DNA from 2 places in the Bradyrhizobium sp. BLXBL-01 genome. Region 1 is predicted to be linked to the other one. Evidence: predicted binding sites of a transcription regulator. Region 1 holds the regulator's gene; the other holds the start of a gene.
What was found. Region 1 encodes LexA, which represses DNA repair genes until DNA is damaged. Its sites were predicted from a motif close to TGTTCNNNNTGTGTTCNG; they were not measured.
Positions count from the first base shown of each region.

Region 2: a site for LexA is predicted at 5,529-5,546, ahead of ACNJYA_RS04420 (ATP-dependent Clp protease adaptor ClpS). Genes of this name have one in related genera too.

Region 1 covers NZ_CP182471.1:3,938,143-3,945,765, reverse strand. The annotation lists gene ACNJYA_RS18300 (hypothetical protein) at 1-137, opposite strand, end outside; gene ACNJYA_RS18295 (molybdopterin molybdotransferase MoeA) at 270-1,478, shown strand; gene lexA (transcriptional repressor LexA) at 1,655-2,356, shown strand; gene ACNJYA_RS18285 (hypothetical protein) at 2,732-3,166, shown strand; gene ACNJYA_RS18280 (ComEC/Rec2 family competence protein) at 3,292-5,571, opposite strand; gene ACNJYA_RS18275 (DUF2171 domain-containing protein) at 5,668-5,901, opposite strand; gene ACNJYA_RS18270 (YybH family protein) at 6,098-6,484, opposite strand; gene ACNJYA_RS18265 (glutamine--tRNA ligase/YqeY domain fusion protein) at 6,494-7,623, opposite strand, start outside.
Region 2 covers NZ_CP182471.1:948,359-955,981, reverse strand. The annotation lists gene ACNJYA_RS04450 (methyl-accepting chemotaxis protein) at 1-499, opposite strand, end outside; gene ACNJYA_RS04445 (enoyl-CoA hydratase) at 621-1,391, opposite strand; gene ACNJYA_RS04440 (MarR family winged helix-turn-helix transcriptional regulator) at 1,406-1,855, opposite strand; gene ACNJYA_RS04435 (TetR/AcrR family transcriptional regulator) at 1,901-2,509, opposite strand; gene ACNJYA_RS04430 (HlyD family secretion protein) at 2,651-3,901, shown strand; gene ACNJYA_RS04425 (DHA2 family efflux MFS transporter permease subunit) at 3,843-5,468, shown strand; gene ACNJYA_RS04420 (ATP-dependent Clp protease adaptor ClpS) at 5,578-7,299, shown strand; gene ACNJYA_RS04415 (GntP family permease) at 7,496-7,623, opposite strand, start outside.

The DNA.
Region 1 (7,623 bases):
GCAAGGTGGCCGGGATCCATTTCCTCAGCCTCCTCTCCGCCGTCGCTCAAAGCCAACATGGCGCGCGCGATCTCGTCCTGGCTATCCGCAGGAAGCTGCCGCACGGCCTTGAGCGCCTTTTCGAGCAGTTTTGTCATGGACAGAAGATAAGCCGACCCGAGACCGAAAGGAAGTGTGGCTTCTTGCTGGCCAGGGAGGCCTTTTTGCTTCAGTCCCTCCGCTCAGCTAGAACTTGCCGACCGAGTCCTGATTTGTTGCGGAGTTCGCCCGTGGCCCTGATGCCGGTTTCTGACGCGCTCGCCGCGGTGCTGACCGGCGCCGAGCCGCTGGCCGAAGAGATGGTTCGCCTCGACGAGGCCCACCATCGTGTGCTCGCGCACGATGTCGCGGCGCGGCGCACGCAGCCGCCGGAGGCGATGTCGGCGATGGACGGCTATGCCGTGCGCGCGTCCGACGCGGCCATCGAGTCCAGGCTGACCGTCGTCGGTGAGGTCGCGGCGGGTCGGCCGTTCGCGGGAAGGGTCGGCCCCGGCGAAGCCGTGCGGATCTTCACCGGCGGCGTCGTTCCCGACGGCGCCGATGCCGTCGTGATCCAGGAGGACACAATTGCCGACGGCAAGCATGTCACGATCAAGGAAGCCGCAATTTGTGGCCGGCACATCCGCCCTGCGGGCGTCGACTTCCGCGAAGGCGACGTGCTGCTGCGCAAGGGAATCCGTCTCACCGAGCGCGATCTCGCCCTCGCCGCCGGAATGAATCATCCTTATCTCGGCGTTATCCGCCGCCCGAGGGTCGCGATTCTCGCCACCGGCGACGAGCTGGTCATGCCGGGCACCGCGCCTGGTCCCGGTCAGATCGTCTATTCCAATGGCTATGCCCTGCACGCCCTTGCCCGCAGCGAGGGCGCCGAGACCATCGACCTCGGAATTGCCGCCGATACGCTGGAGTCCACGTCCGCCGGCATCCGCCGCGCGCGCGAGAGCGGTGCCGACATCCTGGTCACGACCGGCGGTGCGTCGGTCGGCGACCACGATCTGGTCCAGCAGGCGCTCAAGGGCGAAGGCATCGAGATGGCGTTCTGGAAGATCGCGATCCGGCCCGGCAAGCCGATGATGCATGGTCGCCTCGGCGCGATGCGCGTGATCGGCCTGCCCGGCAATCCCGTGTCGTCATACGTGTGCGCCTTCCTGTTCATGGTGCCCTTGATTCGGGCCCTGTCGGGCGGTTCAGTGATTCATCATCAGCGCGAGCGCGCCGTGCTGGGCCGCGACCTCGGCGCCAACGATCAGCGCGAGGATTATCTGCGTGCGCGGCTGGAGGTGCGCGACGACGGCACGCGCGTCGCCCTTCCCGTCAGCCATCAGGACTCCTCCCTGCTTGCGAATCTCTCTGCGGCACAGGTACTTCTCGTGCGCGCACCGTTCGCGCCGAAGGCCGAGGCCGGCACACCTTGCGAGGTGCTGCGGCTGCCCGTCTGAGCTGCTGAGCCACACGCATTCCGCGAGTTCGGCCGCGTTCACCATAAATTAAGCAGTTGCGGAACACATATCGAACATATAGTGTCCGTTCATGATTTGTTTCGAGGATGTAGCGGCTTATTGCCGACTTCATCGTCTCGGAATCGAACGACATCAACCGGGGGACTTTGGTCGAGATGTTGACGCGCAAACAATACGAGCTTCTGCGGTTCATCAGCGAACGTCTGAAGGAAAGCGGCGTGCCGCCGTCCTTCGACGAGATGAAGGATGCGCTCGACCTGCGCTCGAAGTCAGGCATTCATCGCCTGATCACTGCGCTTGAGGAGCGCGGCTTCATTCGCCGCCTGCCCAACCGCGCCCGTGCCATCGAGGTGATCAAGCTGCCCGAGCTCCAGGCCGCAGCCGGCAATCGCCGCGGCTTCACCCCGAGCGTCATCGAGGGCAATCTCGGCAAGGTGCGCGCGAGCTCCAGCCCGCCCGCGGATGAGGGCGAGCGCCCCGTCGCGGTGCCCGTGATGGGCCGCATCGCGGCCGGCACGCCGATCGAGGCGCTGCAGACCCGCAGCCACACCATCAGCGTCCCGCCGGACATGCTCGGCTCCGGCGAGCACTACGCGCTCGAGGTGCGCGGCGATTCGATGGTCGAGGCCGGCATCCTCGACGGCGACATGGCGCTGATCCAGCGCAACGAGACCGCCAATACCGGCGACATTGTGGTGGCGCTGATCGACGACGAGGAGGCCACGCTCAAGCGCTTCCGCCGCCGCGGCGCCTCGATCGCGCTCGAGCCCGCCAATGCCGCCTACGAGGTCCGCATTCTTCCGCCGAACCGCGTGAAGATCCAGGGCAAGCTGATCGGGCTTTACCGGAAGTACTGATACCGGAAGTAAGCGCTACGCGCGCTTCGATCGTCGATCCAAGATTGGAGCGGATACTTGTCCGCTCCGGCTGGATGGTCTTTCTGGTTCTGCGCTGACTGTTCGGCGCCTCTTCCCGCGCGACACTCGCCCATGCGGACACGCGGCCATTTCGCTCCGCCGGTAGAGTTGTGCCGACAGCGCCGATAGTGCGGGCCAAATGCAAGGACGCGAGGTTTGTTCCTATCGAATCCGGGAAAGATAATGTGATCGCGTGCTGCGGATGCGAGCCGCAGATTTGCCCATAACCGAGCAGAGCGTTGGAGGCTTCCACTCTGATAGAGGCCTGCGCCTCGAAAGAGACGCGGGTCGCTATCCCAGTATGAGGAGCACCCGATGTGTGACTATAGCCTGCATGCCGTCGCGACGCGCCCCGCCGAAGTTGGCGAGACGATCGTCACGACAACCTTCCGCGGCACCTCGACGCGCGGCTTCGCCTCCGAAGCCGATCTCTCCGTCGCGGTCTGTCTGCTGCCGGGAACGGAGCTCGCTTTCGCCGATAACGTCCGCTACGACAACCGCTGGATCTGGACGCGCACCGTCAACTCCCGCGTCGGCAAGTTCGGCAAGATCGACCCGCACATTCCCGATCGCCATCATGACGCGATCGAATTTCCGGACGGCAAGTACGTGCTGGTGACGCAGCTCGTCGAAGGCCAGCGCGCGACCGTGCTGCAATTGCCGGTGACGCAGCAAGCCATCGAGCGCGAGCACAAGCCGCAGATCGTCGCCGACACGCGGCCCACGATCACGCGCCTGCCGATCGGCTGACGCGGTCGGCCCCGACCGAAAAGTCGAGGGCCAAATTCAAATGCCATCGCCGGCCGCGGCCGGCGAGATGGTATGGTTTGCGTCCTGCGGGATCCCGTCGGACCGGTTTTTCCCCGCATTGATCTTCAATCGTCGGCCTGCAAGTCGGCCTCCGATGGCGTTGCGTCCCGGTTGCGAGGCACGGCCGTCTTCGGCACGAGGCTGCCGTCGAAATCCCCCTCGCCGGCGCCGGCCGGCAGCCAAGGACGGCTTGCCCCTCTCGCCCTCACCGCCTGCACCGAAAAACCCTCTGCGCTTCGCGTCAGAGCCAGCGCGCCCTGACTGGCAAGACGCGCCCGATCGACCACCATCGCCGCGCAATCGGGCGGCGCGGGCCGCGCCGTCACCACCAACGCGGCGCGGCTGCAATCATCGGCCAGCGCGTCGATGCGCGTCGCCAACGCGATCAGCCGTCCGTCCGCGAGCGGCGCCACGCAACCGGACTCGTCACATGACACGCTGCTCGCCAACGAGGCGTTGCCGGCATCACGCGGATCGGCATCGGCGGCCAGCCACTCCTTCAGCAGGAAGCTGTCCTTGCTGGCGCGGATCACTTGCAAGCGCCCATCCCCGCCCCGGACCGCGACGCTCGCGCCATCCCCGGCAATCAGGACATCAGGCTGGCGCATCGACAGCCCCCAGAGGATCGCCGCCAGCAGCACCAGGGCGCCGGACCAGCGCAAGGGCGTGCGCAACAGGCCCATCACGATGAGCCCGAGGCTCGCCGCGATCAGCGGCGCGATCCCGAACGCCGGAATGCGGCCGACGGCGCCCGGCAGGGCCGCCACCCAGCGCGCGACCAGGACCATCCACTCGATGCCGATTCCCATCAACCACCAGAACACGCCGTCGAGCCCGAAGGGGGCCGCGAGCAGCCCCAACAGCCCGGCCGGCATCACCAGCGCCGACACCACCGGCATGGCGCCGAGATTGGCGAGCACGCCGTATGGCGTCACGCGATGGAAGTGGAAGGCGGCGTATGGCGTGGTCGCGAGCCCCGCGATCAGCGAGGCCAGGAACAGCATCGCGATCTCGCGGCCGCCCCACAGCGCGATCCGCGCCGTCGCGGAATGATCGGGTGAGGCAAGCAGGTTCGGCATGCCGATCTGCACCAGCGCCACCAGCCCGAGCGTTGCCGCAAATGACATCTGGAAGCTCGGATGCACCAGCGCCTCGGGCGCGACCGCGAGCACGATCAGCGCCGCCACCGCCAGCGTGCGGAAGGTGATGGCGCGGCGGTCGACCATGACGGCGATCAGCACCACCGCCGTCATGAAAAACGATCGTTGCGTCGCGACCTCCGCGCCCGACAGCAACAGGTAGAACGCCGCCGCGACCAGCGCAGCGGCCGCCGACCATTTCTTGATGGCAAAGCCGGCCGCCAGCCCCGGGATCAAGGCCAGCAGCGCGCGCACCGCGAAGAAGACCACGCCGGCGACGACCGCCATGTGATAGCCGGAGATCGACAGCACATGGCCGAGCCCCGAGACGAACATGGCATCGTTGACCGGCGCGGTAATCGCATCGCGCCGCCCCGTGAGCAGCGCCGTTGCGATCGCCCGGTTGTCGCCTTCGAGCGTTGCGCGGATGCGCGCGTCGATTGCATCGCGCAGGCCCTGCATGAAGGCGGCGTAGCGCAGCCGCAGGCCGCCGGCATCCGGCGGCCTGGACGCCGTGATCGCGCCCATCACGAAGCCGGAGGCACCGATGCTCTGGAAGAACATGTCGCGCGAGAAATCATAGCTGCCGGGCCGCACCGGCGAGATCGGCGGCAGCAGCCGCGCCTTCAATTGCACGAAGCTGCCGACTTCGGGCGCCGTGCCCTTGCGCACCGAGAGGCGGACGCGCTCGAGCTTGACGTCGCCGCGCTGCGCCTCCATCGCGCTGACGCGCAGCACGAAGCGATCGGTACGCTCGCGAATGTCGCGCGCTTCCACGAAGCCCGACAGCGACACCGAATAAAGCGGCTTGGCGAGCACGGGATGGGCGACGCGCGCCGTCTTCCAGGTCGCCATGGCAAATCCGGCGGCGACCGCCGCGATCATGATGGCAGGAGCAAACAGCCGGCTCCGCCGGAGCAACACCGCGCCGAGCATCAGCGCGATGGCCGTCGCGGCAACCACCCACAGCACCGGCTCATGATCGGCGGCGAAATAAAGCGCGATGCCGCCGCCAAAGGCGACGGGCACCCACGGCAACAGCCGGCCTGGCCCGGCCTCGGCGCGCGCCCACTGGCGCAGCATTTCGACGATGGCCGGCCAGATGCCAAACCCCGCCGGCGCAAAGCCGCCGGCCGGGGCGGCGCGGCCGACCGGCCACGTCCCGGCAACTCCCTGGGAGCGTCCTGGCCGCCCCGGCTCCGCCATTCCCCTGCACCTTGCGATACGCGACGGGTGCGGAGGCTACCGGACCGTGCGGCTGCGCGAATAGCGGTACAGATCGGGAACGGGCGACGGAGCGCCCTACTTTTCCTCTTCCATCGTCACGGCGACGTCCGCCTTGGCGGACAGCCGCACCTTGTTGCCTTCAACATCGGCAACGAGGCCCTTGTCGATGAAATGATGGTGGCCCTTGTGGCTGCCCTCGCCGCTGTCCTTCCTGGTCAGCTTGATGCGGTTGCCCTCTACCCTGTCGACGGTGCCGACATGGACACCGTCGGCGCCGATGACTTCCATATGCTCTGCGATGTTCTGCATGGCGGGATCCTTGGTTGGGATCGCGGCCAACGCGGCAGGCGCGCGTTCGTTTCAATCGTCATTCCGGGGCGCGACGGAGTCGCGAGCTATGATGCGCAATTGCGCATCTGAGATTCCATAACCACCATCGTGAGTATGGATTCCGGGCTCGCGCCGAGTGGCGCGCCCCGGAATGACGACACTGATGGAACGACCGTTAAATCAGCGGCGCCTGCGACGAGGCGTGGTGATTGACGATCTTCCAGTCGCCTTCCTCGCGGATGATGACCCAGCTCATCTTGACGACGAGGTCGTCCCGCTCGCCGGCGAGATCGAACGTGATGATCGCGGCCATGTTGATCAGGTCAGGGCCGGCCTGCGCGGCGTACACGTCGGAGAAGGTCGCGCTCGGCCTGCGCCAGCGCGGCAGGCCGTTGAAATAATCGGCAACGCCGTCCCTGCCCCGATAGAGTTTTGGGTTCGAGCCGAAGAAGAACGCGTTCCTCGCATAGAGCGAGGACAGCGCGGCCGCATCGAGCGTCGCGAAGCCGGCGCACCATTTCGCGATGATGGCGGAAACGATGGCGTCGGCTTCGCTGCTCATGCCCTCGCCTCAGCCCTTCGCGACTTCCTTGGCGAACGTATCGCGCAAGCCGATCGTGCGCGAGAACACCGGCTTGCCCGGCGTCGAGTCCTTGTCGCGGACGAAATAGCCCTGGCGCTCGAACTGCATCGGCTCGGTCGAATTGCTCTCGGCAACGGACGCCTCGACCCGCGCATCGGCGAGGATCTCGAGCGAGTTCGGGTTGAGATCGGCCGCGAAATTCGAGGCGTCCGGACTCGGATTGGCGAACAGCTGGTTGTAGATGCGGATCTCCGCCGGCTTGGACGTCGCCGCCGGCAGCCAGTGCATGGTCGCCTTGACCTTGCGGCCGTCGGGCGCGTTGCCGCCCTTGGTCGCGGGATCATAGGTGCAGCGCAGCTCCACCACCTCGCCCTGGTCGTTCTTGATCACGCCGGTGCACTTGACGAAATAGGCGTAACGCAGCCGCACCTCGTTGCCCGGCGACAGGCGGAAGAACTTCTTCGGCGGGTTCTCCATGAAATCGTCCTGCTCGATATAGAGCTCGCGGCCGAACGTGATCTTCCGCGTGCCGGCGCTAGCGTCGTCCGGATGATTGATCGCCTCGAGCTCCTCGGTCTGTTCTTCCGGATAATTCTCGATCACGACCTTGAGCGGCCTCAAGACTGCCATGCGCCGCTGCGCCGTGCGGTTCAGCTCCTCGCGGATGCAGAACTCCAGCATGCCGACATCGACGACGCTGTTTGCCTTGGCGACGCCGATGCGCTTGACGAATTCGCGCAATGCGGCCGGCGGCACGCCGCGGCGGCGCATGCCCGCCATGGTCGGCATGCGCGGATCGTCCCAGCCGGCGACATGACCCTCGCGGACGAGCTGCGTCAGCACGCGCTTGGACAGCAGCGTGTAGGTCAGGTTGAGGCGCGCAAACTCGTACTGGTGCGGCTTGGACGGCACCGGCAGCTTCTCGATGAACCAGTCGTAGAGCGGCCGGTGGTCCTCGAACTCCAGCGTGCAGATCGAATGCGTGATGCCTTCAATCGCGTCCGACTGGCCGTGGGCATAGTCGTAGCTCGGATAAATGCACCATGCGTTGCCGGTGCGCGGATGGTGCGCATGCAGGATGCGGTACAGCACGGGGTCGCGCAGGTTGATGTTGCCCG
Region 2 (7,623 bases), 3.0 Mb from region 1:
ACACCGCGGTGGAGGCGAGATTGGCGGTCTCGATCACCTTGGTGACCGCATCGTACCAGGGTGCGGTGCGCTCCAGCTTGCGCTCGGCGCGCGGCAGCTTGGCCTCGTCGTAGAACAACTGGAATTTTGGTGCGGCCTCACTCCAGCGCTGCTTCAGCGTGCTGGCGAGCTCGTCGCGCGCCGCGAATTCGACGGTGGAGAGCGCAGCGCCGATGGCGTCAAAACCGGCCTGCTCGGCTTTCTCGGCGGCGCCGAGCTTGGCGCGCGGATCGTCCTCGCCGAGCAGCGCGCTCTGGGCATCGCCGCGATTGCTGCGCAGGGCAACCACGCCGTGGAAGATCGACTTGTCGGCATTCGCGAGCCGCTCGGTCTCCAGACTGTCGCTATAGCGGCCGAAAGCCCCGACCATCTGGATGGCCGTGCTGGTCAGCGCGCCGGCCGCCAACAGCGTCATCAGAACCAGGAGAAGCGTGCTTACCGATTTCTTAAAAATGGACATGGACCCAAAGACCCGCTCGCCGAGAGCGGTCACCTTGCACGGCCACATGCCAAAGTTTCGTTAAGGTTTATATCAAATGATAAGCGCCCCGGAGTTGCCGGCCCTGTCCGGGGCAGCCGGCTCACGCCACCTTCGTGAAATCCGGCGGGCGGCGCTCCGCAAACGCCGTAAACGCCTCGCGTGCTTCGGCGGTACGCAGGCGCTGCGCGAACTGCTCGCCTTCGGCCTGCATCTGCGCGACCAGCGCCTCGCCGTTGCGCATCAGCCGCTTGGTGGCGATGAGGGCCCCGGCCGGCTGGCGGGCGAGACGCTGCGCCAGCGCAAGCGCCTCGGCATCGAGCTTGTCCAGCGGCACCACGCGGTTGGCGAGGCCCCATTCCAGCGCGGACTTGGCCGGCACGGTCTCGCCGAGCGCGAACATCTCATAGGCGCGGGCATAGCCGATGCGCGCCGGCATCAACAGGCTGGAGGCGGCTTCCGGCACCAGCGCGAGGCTGACGAAGGGCGTCGACAATTGCGCGTTGTCGGCGAGCACGACGAGGTCGCAATGCAGCAGCATCGTGGTGCCGACGCCGACGGCGCGGCCCTGCACGGCCGCGACCAGCGGCCGGGTGCAGCGCGCCAGCGACTGGATGAAGCGCACCACGTTGCGGCTGCCCTCGGACTTGCCGGCCGCGACGGCCGCGAACTCGCCGACGTCGTTGCCGGCGGTGAACATGTCGCCCTCGCCGCGGATCAGGATCACGCGGGCGGACGGGTCGCGCTCGGCGGATTCGATCGTGTCGGCGAGCTTGCCGTACATCGCATCGGTCAGCGCGTTCTTCTTGTCGGGACGCGCCAAGGTGAGGGTGAGAATTCCGTTGTTTTTCTCGATCCGGACGTGCTCGGTCATTGGTCTGCTCCGTGTTAGTCGTCTGAACTTCTTGGAAACTTGTCCTGAATGCTCGTCAGCCAGCGCGCGACGATGTCGATCTCCGCGGCCGTGAATCCCTCCGTCAGCGCCGCATTGATCTCGGCCGCGCCAGTCTTCGCCTGCGCCAGCGCGGTGCGCCCCTTCGGCGTCAACCAGATGCGAAAGGCGCGGCCATCCTCGCGGTCGGCCCGCCGCTCGACCAGCCGCGCCGCTGCGCTGCGATCGACGAGACCGGAAATCCCGGCCGGCCCGAGATCGAGTGCCGCACCCGCCTCGCCCATCAGAATGCCGTCCTGCCGGCCGAGGATGAACAACAACCCCGCCTGCGCCGGCGTCACCTCGCTCGAAGGCTGCGCGGCCATCCAGCGCTGCAAACGGCGCTGGGCGACGTTCAACAAATAGATCAGCCGATGGTGCTTCGCTGCGGCTCCATTATTTCGCATACGAAATATCTAGCCCAACGGATCCCGATTGTCAAATCAGGGCCGCTAGGCCGACGCGGCGCGACAACCGTCGAGCAGAATTGCGGCGCATGTCTGCGCCCGCCTCTCGATCTCCTTGCGCGAGGGCAGTGCCAGGCTGGCGTAGATCGCCGCGCGCTGCGGCGCCGACACCATCATGCCTATCATCATTCCGGCGGCTTCATCGACGTTATCGAGCGCGATGCGCTTCTTCCTGACTTGATCGCGAAGCCAGCCCGCGAGCGCCGCCACGGTACGGGAGATGCCATCCCTGTAGAAATTCGCGGCAAGGTCGGGGAACGTGGCCGATTGCTGCAGTACCATACGCTGGAGTGCCACGACCTCCGGATCGAGCGCGAGATCGGCACAGGCGACAAGCACGGCAGCCAGACTCGTCTCGACGTCGGCCTGATTGTCGGCCTGAAGATTGACGTCGGAGAGCAACCGATCGAGCCGGTCCGCGCACATCGCCTCGAACAGCGCTGCCTTGCCCGGAAACAGCCGATAGAGAGTCTTGGTGGAGATGCCGGCGCCACGCGCCAGTTCTTCGGTGCTGGTTGCTGCGTAGCCATCGACTGCGAAGGCGTGCCGTGCCGCCTCGATGACGATGCGCTTCGTCTCGTCGTCGGTGCGCACTGGTGGCCGCCCACGCGGGCGGCCTTCTGATGACGATTTTGCCTGAGCCATGTTTTTAGATGATGCCTGTCATTCCATTGACAGTCCTCAAGCTAGCCCTATTTTGGAAATCGTCAAGTTTCCTAATTCAGGGAGCCGGCCATGACCGTGCATACCAATCCATCGAAGAGCGAAACCATCGTGGTGCCAACCAGCCCGCCCGAAGGCATTCTGCCCGCCGCGCCGGTCCCCACCCCGCGCCGAAAGCTGAACTTTCGCAAGCTGTTGCTGGCGGGAGTGGCCGTCGCCGCGCTCGCCGGCGCGAGCTGGTACGGCTACGACTACTGGACGGTCGGGCGCTTCCTCGTCTCCACCGATGACGCCTATGTGAAGGCCGACAACACCACCATCGCGCCGAAGGTCAGCGGCTATCTCGACCGCGTCCTGGTCGGCGATAACGAGCATGTGAAGGCCGGCCAGGTGCTGGCCCGGATCGACGATCGCGACTTCCGCGTCGCGCTCGATCAGGCCAGGGCCGACGTCGCCGCCGCGAACGCGACGGTGACGAGCAAGCAGGCCCAGCTCGAGGTTCAGGAGGCGGTGATCGCAGCCGCGAAAGCGACCATCGATGTCGACACGGCCGCGAAGACCTTCGCCCAGCAGGAGAACAAGCGCTACACGGATCTCGCCAGGACCGGTTATGGCAGCGTGCAGAATGCGCAGCAGGCGCAGGCGCGCGATGCCGGCGCGGACGCCGCGATCGCGCGTGACAACGCCAACCTCATCTCCGCACAGAAGCAGGTCGATCTTCTCAAGGCCGAGATCGTGCAGGCCAGGGCCGCCGCCGCCCGCGCAACCGCGGTCCAGCACCAGGCCGAGCTCAATCTCGGCTACACCACGATCGTCTCGCCGATCGACGGCGTCGTCGGCAACCGCACCTTGCGCGTCGGCCAGTATGTGCAGGCGGGCACGCAGTTGATGTCGATCGTGCCGGCCACGGGCACCTATGTCGTCGCCAATTTCAAGGAGACCCAGCTCACGCATGTCCGCGCCGGTCAGAGCGTCGAGATCGAGGTCGACACCTTCCCGGGCCAAGTCGTGCATGGTCACGTCGATTCCATCGCGCCGGCCAGCGGCCAGGAGTTCGCGCTGCTGCCGCCCGACAACGCCACCGGCAATTTCACCAAGATCGTGCAGCGCATTCCCGTGAAGATCGCGCTGGACGCCGGGACGGTGCCTCCGATCGCGCTGCGGCCCGGCATGTCCGTGATCCCGACGATCGCAACGCGTTCAGCGCCGGCCGCTCAGGCGGCAGCGACGCCCAAAGCAAAACCTGTTTCCGGAGGGTCGTGCCATGTCAAACAGCCTCTCAATATCGACGCCAGCACAAGCAATTCCGGCCGCGACGCCTGAGCGCGTCGCCGCCGACCCCAATCGGGCCAGCGCCACGATCTGGATCGCCGTGTTCGCGGCGATGATCGGCGCCTTCATGGCGATCCTGAACATCCAGATCACCAACGCCTCGCTGCTCAACATCGAGGGCGGCATCGGCACCGGCGCCGACAACGGATCCTGGATCTCGACGTCCTATCTGATCGGCGAGATCATCGTCATCCCGCTGACCGACTATCTGTCGCGGGTATTCTCGTTCCGCAACATCATCCTGAGCTTCGCGAGCCTGTTCGCGGCCTTCTCGGTCGCCTGCGCCTTCACCCATGATCTGCCGTCGATGATCGCGATGCGCGGCCTGCAGGGTTTCTTCGGCGGCGTGCTGATCCCGATGGCGTTCACGCTGGTCTTCACCAAGCTGCCGAAGGGCCAGCAGCCGATCGGCCTTGCCATGTTCTCGCTCGCCGTGACCTTCGCACCGGCGATCGGGCCGACCATCGGCGGCTATCTCACCGAGAATTACGGCTGGCAGACCATTTTCTTCGTCAACGTGCTGCCCACGGCGGTGATGGTGACCACGCTGTTCTTCACGCTGGAGCGCCAACCGCTGAACCTCGCTTTGCTGCGCGAAGGCGACTGGTTCGGCATCGCGACCATGGCGATCGGCCTCGCTTCGCTGCAAGCCGTGCTGGAAGAAGGCAACAAGGACGACTGGTTCGGCTCTCCCTTCATCGTGCGGCTCGCGGTCATCGCCGTGATCAGCCTGTCGCTGTTCATCGCCAACGAGCTGATGGTGGAGAAGCCGCTGCTGCGCCTGCGCCTGTTGACGCAGTGGAATTTCGGCATCGGCACCATCGCGGCGGTGTTCCTCGGCTTCGCACTGTTCGGCTCGGTCTATCTCCTGCCCGCCTATCTCGGCCAAGTGCAGGGCTACAATGCCGAACAGATCGGCAACGTGCTGGCCTGGACCGGGCTGCCGCAGCTTCTGCTGATTCCGCTGGTGCCGAAGCTGATGCAGCGTTTCGACGGCCGCTATGTCGCGACCGTGGGCCTGCTGCTGTTCGCCGCGAGCTCCTTCATGAACATCCAGATGTCGCTCGATTATTCCGGCGATCAGTTCCTGATGCCCAACATCGTGCGTGCGGTCGGCCAGGCGCTGACGCTCGCGCCGCTCTCGGCACTCAGCCTCGGCAGCGTCGCGGCGCAGGATGCGGCGGCCGCCTCCGGCATCTCGAACATGATGCGCAACCTCGGCGGCGCCATCGGCACCGCGGTGCTCGCCACTATCGTCACCAAACGCGAGCAGTTCCACTCCAACATCATCGGCCATTCGGTCACGCTCGGCCGCGAGGAGGTCCGCGCCCGCATCGCGCAGATGACGGACTATTTCATGGCCCACGGCGTCCCCGACCCCAACGCCGCACGCGAGCAGGCCATCATCGCGCTCGGCAAGACCGTGAAGCGCCAGGCGCTGGTGATGGGGTATTCCGACACCTTTGCCGTGATCGGCGTGGTGCTGGTCCTCGCCGCGATCGCGGTGCTGCTGACGCGAAGGGTGAAGGCGCCGGGTGGCGGAGGTGGCGCGCATTAGAGCTCGAAAACGAACGACCAAATCGACGCGGCCGTCACGCTTGACGGCCGCGTCCTTTTATGTTCCCTATTTGTTCATATCAATTATAGGTTGCTCAAGGGGACACTTCATGAGCGATACTCAGGTCGAGGCCGTGCCGGCTCAGCTCGTGCTGCATGCTGACGAAGATACTCCGCGTGAATTCATCGTTGACCTGTTGCGTCGCGTCTTCGGCAAGTCGGAAAGTGAAGCCGCCTCCGTGATTGCCGACATGGAGAGGCATGGCGCGGCAGCCTGCGGTCCCTACCCACCACCGGTCGCAGGCGCCCTGCTGGAATCTGCAAGGCGTCGTGTCGCTGCCGCCGGCCACCCACTCCTGATCACAAGCGAAACGGCGAGGCCCTGCTGCGAGCTTTGCGGCCGACCGATCGCGCAGTCGGAAGCACAATTGGTGGACCGCACGGTGTGGCTGTGCGCCGATTGCGTACTCGCAGCAGCAAGCGCATCGCGGGACCTCCCCTCGGAGGAGTTCAATTACACGTTCGGTGTCTTGAATTGGCACTTCGCCGATGTGCCGCGGAGTCAGCTGGTGACCACGGTACGCCAATTTCCTGGCCACATGCGGGCAGACGTCCAGGCCGCCATCGACCGATTATTTGCGTCTCCGGTCCGGCTATTCGGTATCGCCGAGGACCGCCGCTACGAGACGCTATCCATGTCGAGATTGATGCAGAACGACGGTTTCGCGGCGACGATCGCACCGCTTCAGTACAACGACGTCGATATCGGCGAACCGACACCAGCCAAGTGCCTCGACAATGGTCTTTGGCTTTGCGCAACCGCTGGTCTCCGCTACGCGGTGCTTCTGGCCATTCATCGTGAATACAGCCGCGAGGTCGGCGTGCGGATCGAAATCATGGCGCCGGCCGGGGCCGCAGGCTCAGCGCTTGTCCAGCAGTGCTTCAGCGCGCTGGAGGACGCCGTTCAGGCCGCGCGCACCTACCGTGGCAAGATTCTCTCTCTCGATGCCGATTCCGACTACCGTGGGCGCTCGCGCGGGATCACAGTGCACCGGCTTCCTTCCGTCAGTCGTGACGAGGTGATCCTGCCTGAACAGACGTTACGGCTACTTGATCGTAACGTCCTGAACTTCGTGGGCACGCGGGACGTGCTGCGCCGCCTCGGACAGTCGACCCGGAAGGGTATCTTACTCTACGGCCCACCCGGCACGGGCAAGACTCACACCATCCGCTATCTCGCGGCCCATCTGCCCGGTCATACGACGCTGATCATCACAGCGGAGCAAATCGGCCTGCTCGGCGCCTATATGAATCTCGCTCGCCTCCTGCAACCGGCCATGGTTGTGATCGAAGACGTCGATCTCATCGCGCGGCAGCGCGAGAACATGAGCGGCTGCGAAGAACCGCTGCTCAACCGATTACTTAACGAGATGGATGGCTTGAAGCAGGACGCTGACATCCTGTTCGTGCTGACAACAAATCGGCCTCAGCAACTCGAAGGCGCCCTAGCGGGCCGCCCCGGTCGCATAGATCAGGCCATCGAAGTGCCGCTTCCCGACGAGACCGGCCGCAACAAACTGGTCCGGCTCTATGGCAAGGGACTGCCACTCGACGACGCCGTCGTCGCCGAAGCCGCCAGGCGCAGCGAAGGCACGAGTTGCGCATTCATCAAGGAATTGATGCGGCGCCTGGCACAAGCGAGCCTCGCGCGCGATGGCGGCAATTCCGTCATTTCCGCCGATATCGACGAAGCCCTCGATGACATGCTGTTCTCCGGCGGCCGGCTCAATGCGCGACTGCTCGGCGGCGCGCAGGCGATGGCGGCGGGATGAGCGGAGCATGTCTCCCTCTCCGCGTCTTCGCGGGGAGAGGTGAAGGGTCACTGCGCGCAGAAATAGCTCGACGCCTCCGTCACCGGTCCCGACTTGTAGTGCGGCCAGGCCGGCCAGCGGCACAGTGGCAGCGCGCGGACGACAGGGAACGCGTGCAACCTTCGCCCGTCCGTCAATCGCTGACGCCGGCTTTCCGTCAGAACGACCCCAGCGCACTGCCCAGGGCAATCACGGCCACCAGCGCCAGGAGCGAGGTCACGATGCCCACCATGACGATGTCGAAATAGCTGTCGCGGTGAGTCAGGCCGCAGATCGCGAGCAGGC